DNA from 3 places in the Streptomyces sp. NPDC058145 genome. Region 1 is predicted to be linked to each of the others. Evidence: riboswitches for the same ligand, from Rfam matches in the RefSeq annotation. Region 1 holds a riboswitch; each other region holds the start of a gene.
What was found. A riboswitch is a leader RNA that binds a small molecule or an ion and turns the genes downstream of it on or off. The one in region 1 is predicted to bind thiamine pyrophosphate.

Region 1 (3,268 bases):
ACCTCCAGCTTCACCAGGTCGGTGCCCAGCGCCTCGCGTGCCATCCGGGCCGTCAGCACGGCCTCCCCGGCGGTGAAGCAGCCCGCGGTGTTCGGCAGCACCCGGATGCCCAGCTTCTCCAGCACCGACAGCACCGAGCCGTGCACCCCGGGATCGACCCGCCGCATCGCCACCGTGGTCAGCTCAGTGCCGGAGGCGACCAGCGCGCGCTCCAGCACGTCCAGGCTGGGCGCGCCGCCGGTGCCCATGATCAGCCGGGACCCGAAGGGCACCCCGCCCACCACGAAGGGATCGTCGGTCATGGTCAGCCTCCCTGGACGGCGGTGAGTACCTCGACACGGTCGCCGTCGAGGAGCGCGGTGGCCGCCCACCGCGCGCGCGGTACGACGGTCTCGTTGACGGCCGCGGCCACCCCGGAGGGCGCCGCGGTCAGGGTCTTCACCAGCGCGTCCAGCGCGGTGCCCGGGGCGATCTCCCGGCGTTCGCCGTTGACCGAGACACAGATGCTCATGCGGGCTGCTCCACGAGTACGGCGCCGAAGCGCTCCGGGGTGAACGGACGGGCCGCCTCCGGCAGCTCGCCGCCGGCCAGCAGCTCGGCCATGACGTCCCCGGTGACCGGCGTGAGCAGCACACCGTTGCGGTAGTGCCCGGTGGCCAGCAGCAGCCCGTCGAGCCCGGACGGGCCGAGCAGCGGGGCGTTGTCGGGGGAGCCGGGGCGCAGACCGGCCCGGGTCTCGGTGAGGGGCAGCTCGGTGATCCCGGGCACCAGCTCATGGGCGTCGCGCAGCAGCTCGTACACGCCCCCCGCGGTCACCGTGGTGTCCCAGCCCAGCTCCTCGCTGGTCGCGCCGACGACCAGCTCGCCGTTCTCCCGGGGCACCAGGTAGACCTGGCTGCCGCGCACCACGGCCCGCACGGTGCGGCTCAGGAACGGCGCGTACCGCCGGGGCACGGTCAGCCGCAGCACCTGCCCCTTCACCGGCCGCACCGGGGGCAGCAGATCGTCCGGGACGCCCGCGAGACGCCCGCTGAGGCTGCCCCCGGCGAGCACCACCCGTCCCGCGCCCAGCCGGGTGCCGTCCGCGGCGGTGACCCCGGCGGCCCGGCCCCCGGCGACGTCGAGCCGCTCGGCCCAGCAGCGGTGGAACACCACCCCGGCCCGTTCGCACGCCTCCACCAGGGCGGACGCCAGCCGTCGTGGGTCGATCTGGTGGTCGCCGTCGACCCGCAGCCCGCCCCGCACCCCGGGCGCGAGCATGGGTTCGAGGCGCCGGCACTCCCGCCCCGACAGCCACACGGAGTCGAGCCCCGAGCGCCGCTGCAGGGCGTGCAGCTCCCGCAGATGGGCGCGGTCGTCCGAGTCGAGCGCCACGGCGAGCGTGCCGCAGCGCCGGTAACCCAGGTCACGACCCGTCAGTTCGGTCAGCTCGGCCGCGAAGTCCGGGTAGCGGCGGGCCGATTCCAGGTTGAGGGCGAGCAGCCTCTCCTCGCCGTAGTGCAGTTCGGTGACCGCGGCCAGCATTCCCGCCGCGACCCGCGCGGCCCCGCCGCCGGGCTCGGGGTCCACCACGGCCGTGGCGAGCCCGCGCTGCGCGGCGCGCCAGGCCGTGACCAGGCCGATGATCCCGCCCCCGATGACGAGGACGTCGGACGTACGTGACGGCATGGGCGTCCAGCCCCTCCCTTCGCCGGCATGACCCGGATCAGGTTCGTACGGTCGGAGGCCGCCAGCCTCCCTCTCAGCCCGGTGCGTCCGGGCTCCCGCGAGTGCTTGTACCGTGGCCACCCTAGCCCTCGGCGCCCCGACCTCGTAAGGAGCCCCGCCCCATGGCCCGCCCGCCCGTCTCCCCCCACCGACCTCGAGGGAGGGGCTGCGCCCCGCCCTGCAGATCTCTCGACGGGCTCGTCCTCGCCCCGGTGGCGGACCAGGCCCCGGGTCAGGTGGGTACGCGCACCCGCTTCGCCTACCACGAGCAGGACGGCGAGATCTGGGCCGAGTACGCGGGCGGCGACGTGGTGCGCGGCCACCTGGTCGGCACCCGGGAGGGTGACCGGCTGGACTTCCGGTACGTGCAGCTCAAGCGGGACGGGACCACCTCCTCGGGACACTGCGTGTCGGCGGTCGTGGAACTGCCCGACGGGCGGGTGCGGCTGGAGGAGACCTGGGAGTGGGAGTCGCAAGCGGGCGCCGGGACCAGCGTTGTGGAGCAGGTCACCGAGCACGCCCACTGACTGACGTTCCGTCAGTTGTCTAAGGTGATCGGGTGAGCGAGCAGACAGCACAGCAGGGCACGCCGCGGCGGCGCGTGGTGGTCGCCGGCGCGGGCATGGCCGGGGTGCAGACCGCGGTGGCCCTGCGGGAACAGGGCTTCACGGGCACCGTCACCCTGATCGGCGCCGAGCCCCACCAGCCCTACGACCGGCCGCCGCTGTCCAAGGCCGTACTCCTCGGCACGGCCGAGGGCTCCGCCTTCGACGTGGACTTCGAGTCCCTCGGCATCGAACTCAGGCTCGGCTGCGAGGCGCTGGGCGTGCGCCCCGCCGACCACGAGCTGGACACCGAGGCCGGTCCCGTGCCGTACGACGTCCTGGTCCTCGCCACCGGCGCCGAACCGATCACGCTGCCCGGCACCGAGGGCGTGCCCGGCGTGCATCTGCTGCGCACCCTGGACGACGCCGAACGGCTGCGGCCGGTGCTGGCCCGGCAGCACGACATCGTGGTCGTCGGCGCCGGCTGGATCGGCGCCGAGTTCGCCACCGCCGCCCGCGAGGCCGGCTGCGCCGTGACCGTCGTGGAGGCCGCCGGCCGGCCGCTCGCCGGCGCGCTGCCCGCCGAGGTCGCCGCACCCATGACCTCCTGGTACGCCGACAGCGGCGCCGAACTGCGCACCGACGCGCGCGTGGAGCGCGTGGAGCCCGGCGCGGTGCTGCTCGACGACGGCACCCGGCTGCCCGCGGACGCCGTCGTGGTCGGCATCGGCGCCCGCCCCGCCACCGCCTGGCTGGCCGGCTCCGGTATCGAGCTGGGCGCGCACGGCGAGGTCCTGGCCGACGACCGGTTGCGCGCCTCCGCCGAGGACGTGTACGCCGTCGGCGACTGCGCCTCCTTCCCGTCCGCCCGCTACGGCGCCCGGCTGCTGGTCCACCACTGGGACAACGCCCTGCAGGGGCCGCGCACGGTCGCCGCGAACATCCTCGGCGAGATCCCCGCGGTCTACGACCCGGTGCCGTACTTCTGGTCGGAGCAGTTCGGCCGGTTCGTCCAG
Region 2 (3,268 bases), on a different contig from region 1:
TCCCACACCCGCGGACGCCTCAACGACGACGCCGCTCTCGTCGCCCTGCACCGCCACCCGGACCGCCACGGACACCGCCGTCACGGCCGCGTCATCCACTCGAGCGGCTTCGGACACACCCCGTGAACCACGCGGTGCCCGAGCGCTTCTCCTGCCCGGAACCGGTCCGCTCCAGTGCCCATTGCAGCGGGCTCCGGCCCGGGGTGGGCGGCAGTTGCCGTGCGGCGTCGAGGTTCTGCGTCCTGTACGTGCGCGTGGATGCAGCGGGTGAGCGATGTGACGTCGGTGATGGAGACGGTCCACTCATCGGCGTAGAGCCGTGCGGCTTCACCGATGATCACCGCTGGGCCGTCTTCGGGCCGTCCGGTGTCGCTCGTGACGAACGGTGACGGCTCCTCACCACAGGCGTGGCGAGCGACGGCCGCAGGTCACCCGATTGGATCTGCGACACTGGTACCACCATGCCCAAGCCCGGAGAACTCACTTTCGTCGCCCCCCGCGGAGCCAAGAAGCCGCCGCGGCATCTTGCTGATCTCACGCCTGCCGAGCGCAAGGACGCCGTGGCCGAGATCGGTGAGAAGCCGTTCCGTGCCAAGCAGCTGTCGCAGCACTACTTCGCGCGGTACGCGCACGACCCGGCGGAGTGGACCGACATCCCCGCCGCCGCGCGCGGCAGACTGCGGGAAGCGTTGCTGCCCGAGCTGATGACCGTCGTGCGGCATCTGTCGACCGACCAGGGGACGACCCGCAAGACGCTGTGGCGGCTGTTCGACGGCACGCTCGTGGAGTCCGTGCTGATGCGGTACCCGGACCGGGTCACCATGTGCATCAGCTCGCAGGCCGGGTGCGGGATGAACTGCCCGTTCTGCGCGACCGGGCAGGCCGGGCTGGACCGCAACCTGTCCACCGCGGAGATCGTGCACCAGATCGTGGACGGGATGCGGGCGCTGCGGGACGGAGAGGTGCCGGGCGGGCCCGCGCGGCTCTCCAACATCGTCTTCATGGGCATGGGGGAGCCGCTCGCCAACTACAAGCGGGTCGTGGGTGCCGTCCGGGCGCTGACCGACCCCGCTCCCGACGGGCTCGGGCTGTCGCAGCGCGGCATCACCGTGTCGACGGTCGGGCTGGTCCCGGCCATCCACCGGTTCTCCGACGAGGGCTTCAAGTGCCGGCTCGCGATCTCCCTGCACGCCCCCGACGACGAGCTGCGTGACACCCTCGTCCCCGTGAACACGCGGTGGAAGGTGCGCGAGGTGCTGGACGCCGGCTTCGAGTACGCCGCGAAGTCCGGGCGCCGGCTGTCCATCGAGTACGCGCTGATCCGGGACATCAACGACCAGGCCTGGCGCGGCGACCGGCTCGGCCGGCTGCTCAGGGGCAGGCCCGTGCACGTCAACCTCATTCCGCTGAACCCGACGCCGGGCTCGAAGTGGACCGCCTCGCGGCCCGAGGACGAGAAGGCGTTCGTGGAGGCGATCGCGGCCCATGGCGTACCGGTCACGGTCCGGGACACCCGGGGGCAGGAGATCGACGGGGCCTGTGGTCAGCTCGCGGCGACCGAGCGATAATCTGGCCACGTCAACACATCTGCATATTCCGACAGGGGAGCGCCACAGCGCTGAGAGTGCGGCAACCGGGCCGCAGACCCTCTGAACCTCGCCCAGGTCATTCTGGGTAGGAAGTTCGGTCATCACTCAAGCTGTTGCGCCCTGCCCGGACTTCCCCGTGGAGCCCGGGCAGGGCCGCGTCTCTTCCTGGCCAACCCCAGGAGGACATCCAGTGCACAACAAGACCCTCGTGGCCGTGGCGACCGGGCTCGGCCTCCTCGCCCTGCCCGTGCTGACCGGGTGCGGGTCGGGCGACGCCAAGGACTCCGCCGCCGACTCCAGGACCGTGACCCTCGTCAGCCACGACTCGTGGCTCGTCTCCAAGAGCGTCATGAAGGACTTCGAGAAGAAGTCCGGGTACAAGGTCAAGGTCCTCAAGAGCGGCGACGCCGGGCAGGCCGTGAACAAGGCGCTGCTGACCAAGGACAACCCGCAGGGCGACGTCTTCTTCGGCGTCGACAACACCCTGCTCTCCCGCGCCCTGGACAACGGGCTGTTCCAGTCCTACGAGCCGAAGGGCTCCGGCCTGGTACTGCCCCAGTACCGCGTCGACCAGGACAAGCACCGCGTCACACCCGTGGACACCGGCGACATCTGCGTCAACTACGACAAGGCCTACTTCAGCGAGCACAAGCTGACCCCGCCGCAGTCCTTCGCCGACCTCGCCAAGCCCGCGTACAGGAACCTCCTCGTCACCGAGAACGCCGCCACCTCCTCGCCGGGCCTCGGCTTCCTGCTGGGCAGCGCCGCGAAGTTCGGCAACGACAATTGGCAGGACTACTGGAAGAAGCTCAAGGCCAACGGCGTCAAGGTCGTCGACGGCTGGGAGCAGGCCTACTACCAGGAGTTCTCCGGGTCGTCGGAGGGCAGGAAGGCCGGCGGCGACCGGCCGCTGGTGGTGTCGTACGCCTCCTCGCCGCCCGCGGAGGTCATCTACGCGAAGAAGCGGCCCAGCACCGCCCCCACCGGGGTGTCCCAGGGCACCTGCTTCCGGCAGACCGAGTACGCGGGCCTGCTGAGCAACGCGAAGAACACCAAGGGCGGCAAGGCGTTCCTCGACTTCCTGCTCACCAAGGAGTTCCAGGAGGACATGCCGCTCAACATGTTCGTCTACCCGGTGCGCGAGGGCGCGGCGGTGCCGCCGGACTTCGCGAAGTACGGGCCGCAGGCCAAGAACCCCGAGACCATGGCCCCCGGCGCCATCGCCACCAACCGTGACAGTTGGGTCAAGTCGTGGACGTCGCTCGTACTGAGGTAGCGGCCCGCGAGGGCACCGCGCGCGGGAGCGCGGCGCGGCTGGGGCTGATGGCCCTGCCCGTCGCGTTCTTCGCCGTGTTCTTCGCCTGGCCCGTCGCCGCGATCGTGGCGCGCGGGCTGAAGGCGGACGGTGTCTGGCAGTTCGGGCGGATGGCGGACGTCGTCACCCAGCCGGACATCCGGCACGTGCTGTGGTTCACCGCCTGGCAGGCGCTCGCCTCCACCGCGCTCACCCTGCTGCTCGCGCTGCCCGCCGCCCATGTCTTCGCCCGCCTCGACTTCCCCGGCAAACATCTGCTGCGGGCGGTCGTCACGGTCCCGTTCGTGCTGCCGACCGTCGTCGTGGGCACGGCGTTCCTGGCGCTCGTCGGACGCGGCGGGCTGCTCGACGACCTGTGGGGCGT
Region 3 (3,268 bases), on a different contig from region 1:
CTCGGCCACCAGCTCGCTGTTGGCCACCGTGCCCACGCTGCTCTGCGCGATCGAGAACAGCAGAAGCAGCGGCAGGGCGGCGCCGGCGTAGGCGAGGACAAGGGTGTTGACGACCGAGGCGATGTGGTCGCGGCCGATCCGGATGCCCGCCCGGTACAGGTCGCGCCAGCCCATCGCCGGATTCGCCTCGTGCAGCTCCCAGACCGCCGACGTCTGGGTCACCGTCACATCGTCCAGGACACCCAGCGAACCGATGATGACTCCGGCCAGCAGCAGACCGCTCATGTCTATCGACGGAAACAGGCCGTGGATCAGACCGGTGCTGTCGTCCGTGTTGCCGGTCAGCGCGGCCCAGTCGATGAACCCGGAGCCGAGAACGCCGATCAGCAGCAGGGAGGCCAGAGTGCCGAGTACCGCGACCGATGTACGCGCCGAAAGACCATGGCACACGTAGAGCGCGATGAGCATGATGGCGCTCGACCCGACGACGGCCACCAGCAGCGGGTTCGAGCCCTGCAGGATCGCGGGCAGGATGAAGAACGTCAGCACCAGGAAGCTCACGGCCAGCGCGACCAGGGCCATGACCCCGCGCAGCCGGCCCACCACCACGACGGCGAGCGCGAAGATGCCCGCGAGCAGCGCCATGGGGAACTTCCGGTTCACATCGGTCACCGAGTACTGCAGGTCCTTCGGCGCCGAGGGCTCGTAGGCGACCACGACCTTCTCGCCCTGGTGCAACTGCCGTGACTGGTCCGGCTGCACGATCTCGGTGAAGGTCCGGCCCTCGTCCTTGCCGGTGTCGACCCGGACCGTCGCCTTCCTGCAGGCGCCCTTCGCCTCGTGCTGTGCCGAGCTGTCTCCTCGAGCGGCGGTGCCGCCCGCCGCCGTACCGCCCGATGCGTTGACCGACTTGCAGCTCAGCTCGACCACCTGGGTGACCGTGGCCTGCTGCGTCTGTCGGTCGAAGCCGACACCGGTGCGCTCGTGCGGCGGTGCTCCTTCGGGCCACAAAATCACCAGACCGACCACGACGGCCGCGGTGAACGGGACGAGGATCGCCGCGATGACCTTGCGCAGATGCTTCGAGACGGGCGCGGCAGGTCTGTGACTGTGACTGTGACCGTGTGAGTGGCCATGACCATGGCCTGGTTCGGAGCCGTCTTGGCGCGGCGGCTCCGAGGGCGGGTAAGGGTGCTGCTCCGTCGTGGTCACCGCCCGATCATCGCAAGAACGAAGGGGCCCTCTGTTCACCGCGCCCGAACTGACGCTAGCGTGGAGGCACCTTTGCACACGCGGGAGCTCGGAGCACCGGGCTGAGAGGGCGCTGACCTCCGGATACGCGATGTTTCACGTGGAACGTGGTTTCCCGGGAGACATCCGCAGCCGGAAATCGCTGCGTCGACCGCCGAACCTGTTACCGGGTAATGCCGGCGTAGGGAGTAGGTCTCATGACCAACAAGGACGCACGCACGCCTGCCTCCGTTCAGGACGAGAAGTCCCAGGAGGCCGGAAAGTCCATCGGCTGGCACAAGGCGTACGTCGAGGGTTCACGCCCCGACCTGTGTGTGCCGGTCCGTCAGGTGCATCTCACCAACGGGCAGTCGGTCACGCTGTACGACACATCGGGCCCGTACACCGATCCACTCGTCGAGACCGATGTCCGCAGGGGGCTGTCGCCGCTGCGGGAGACCTGGATCATCGCCCGCGGTGACACCGAGGAGTACGCGGGCCGCCCCGTCCGCCCCGAGGATGACGGGATCAAGCACACCTCGCCGCGTGGCGGGCTGCGCAACCTGGACGCGGTGTTCCCCGGGCGCCCGCGTCAGCCACGCCGCGGTCGTGAAGGCCAGGCGGTCACACAGCTCGCGTACGCGCGCAGGGGCGAGATCACGCCTGAGATGGAGTACGTGGCCATCCGGGAGAACGTCTCTCCCGAGGTGGTCCGTGAGGAGATCGCGGCGGGCCGCGCGGTGTTGCCGGCCAACGTCAACCACCCGGAGATCGAGCCGATGATCATCGGCAAGCGCTTCCTGGTGAAGGTCAACGCCAACATCGGCAACTCCGCGGTCACCTCCTCGATCGAGGAGGAGGTCGAGAAGATGACCTGGGCGACCCGCTGGGGTGCCGACACGGTCATGGACCTCTCCACCGGCCGCAACATCCACACCACCCGCGAGTGGGTGCTGCGCAACTCCCCCGTGCCCATCGGCACCGTTCCGCTTTACCAGGCACTGGAGAAGGTCGACGGCAGGGCCGAGGAACTGACCTGGGAGATCTACAAGGACACCGTCATCGAGCAGGCCGAGCAGGGCGTGGACTACATGACCGTCCACGCCGGCGTGCGCCTGCCGTATGTGCCGCTCACCGCCAACCGCAAGACCGGCATCGTCTCGCGGGGCGGCTCGATCATGGCCGCGTGGTGCCTGGCGCACCACAAGGAGTCGTTCCTGTACGAGAACTTCGAGGAGCTCTGCGAGATCCTCGCCGCCTACGACGTCACGTACTCGTTGGGCGACGGTCTGCGGCCCGGCTCGATCGCGGACGCCAACGACGAGGCGCAGTTCGCGGAATTGCGCACGCTCGGGGAACTCAACCGGATCGCCAGGCGTTTCAACGTACAGACCATGATCGAGGGCCCGGGCCATGTCCCGATGCACAAGATCAAGGAGAACATCGACCTTCAGCAGGAGATCTGCGATGAAGCTCCGTTCTATACACTCGGCCCGCTGACGACCGACATCGCGCCGGCGTACGACCACATCACCTCCGGCATCGGTGCCGCGATGATCGCCTGGTGGGGCACGGCGATGCTCTGCTACGTCACGCCCAAGGAGCACCTGGGCCTGCCCAACCGTGACGACGTCAAGACCGGGGTCATCACCTACAAGATCGCCGCCCACGCGGCGGACCTCGCCAAGGGGCACCCGGGCGCGCAGGAGTGGGACGACGCGCTGTCCGACGCCCGCTTCGAGTTCCGGTGGGAGGACCAGTTCAACCTCGCCCTGGACCCGGACACGGCACGGGAGTTCCACGACGAGACCCTGCCGGCCGAACCGGCCAAGACGGCCCACTTCTGCTCCATGTGCGGGCCGAAGTTCTGCAGCATGAAGATCTCCCAGGACATTCGCCGGGAACACGGCGGCAGCCGGGCCGAGGTCGAGGAGGGCATGGCTCAGAAGTCGAAGGAGTTCGCGGCGTCGGGCAACCGGGTGTACCTGCCGATCGCCGACTGATCCGGCCGTGACGGCCGTCGGCCCGGGGCGTGCCA

Region 2: another riboswitch for thiamine pyrophosphate. It lies ahead of ACFVVO_RS25680 (thiamine ABC transporter substrate binding subunit); the one in region 1 lies ahead of thiO (glycine oxidase ThiO).
Region 3: another riboswitch for thiamine pyrophosphate. It lies ahead of thiC (phosphomethylpyrimidine synthase ThiC); the one in region 1 lies ahead of thiO (glycine oxidase ThiO).

What each region holds. Positions count from the first base shown of each region.
Region 1 covers NZ_JBHVUH010000009.1:9,567-12,834, forward strand. Annotated here, with positions in the region: gene ACFVVO_RS20995 (thiazole synthase) at 1-302, opposite strand, end outside; gene thiS (sulfur carrier protein ThiS) at 305-505, opposite strand; gene thiO (glycine oxidase ThiO) at 508-1,668, opposite strand; TPP riboswitch at 1,666-1,777, opposite strand; gene ACFVVO_RS21010 (hypothetical protein) at 1,830-2,234, shown strand; gene ACFVVO_RS21015 (NAD(P)/FAD-dependent oxidoreductase) at 2,267-3,268, shown strand, end outside.
Region 2 covers NZ_JBHVUH010000011.1:236,695-239,962, forward strand. Annotated here, with positions in the region: gene ACFVVO_RS25670 (PP2C family protein-serine/threonine phosphatase) at 1-126, shown strand, start outside; gene rlmN (23S rRNA (adenine(2503)-C(2))-methyltransferase RlmN) at 462-1,568, shown strand; TPP riboswitch at 1,592-1,699, shown strand; gene ACFVVO_RS25680 (thiamine ABC transporter substrate binding subunit) at 1,780-2,865, shown strand; gene ACFVVO_RS25685 (ABC transporter permease) at 2,913-3,268, shown strand, end outside.
Region 3 covers NZ_JBHVUH010000004.1:304,815-308,082, forward strand. Annotated here, with positions in the region: gene ACFVVO_RS11365 (YibE/F family protein) at 1-1,212, opposite strand, end outside; TPP riboswitch at 1,283-1,456, shown strand; gene thiC (phosphomethylpyrimidine synthase ThiC) at 1,449-3,233, shown strand.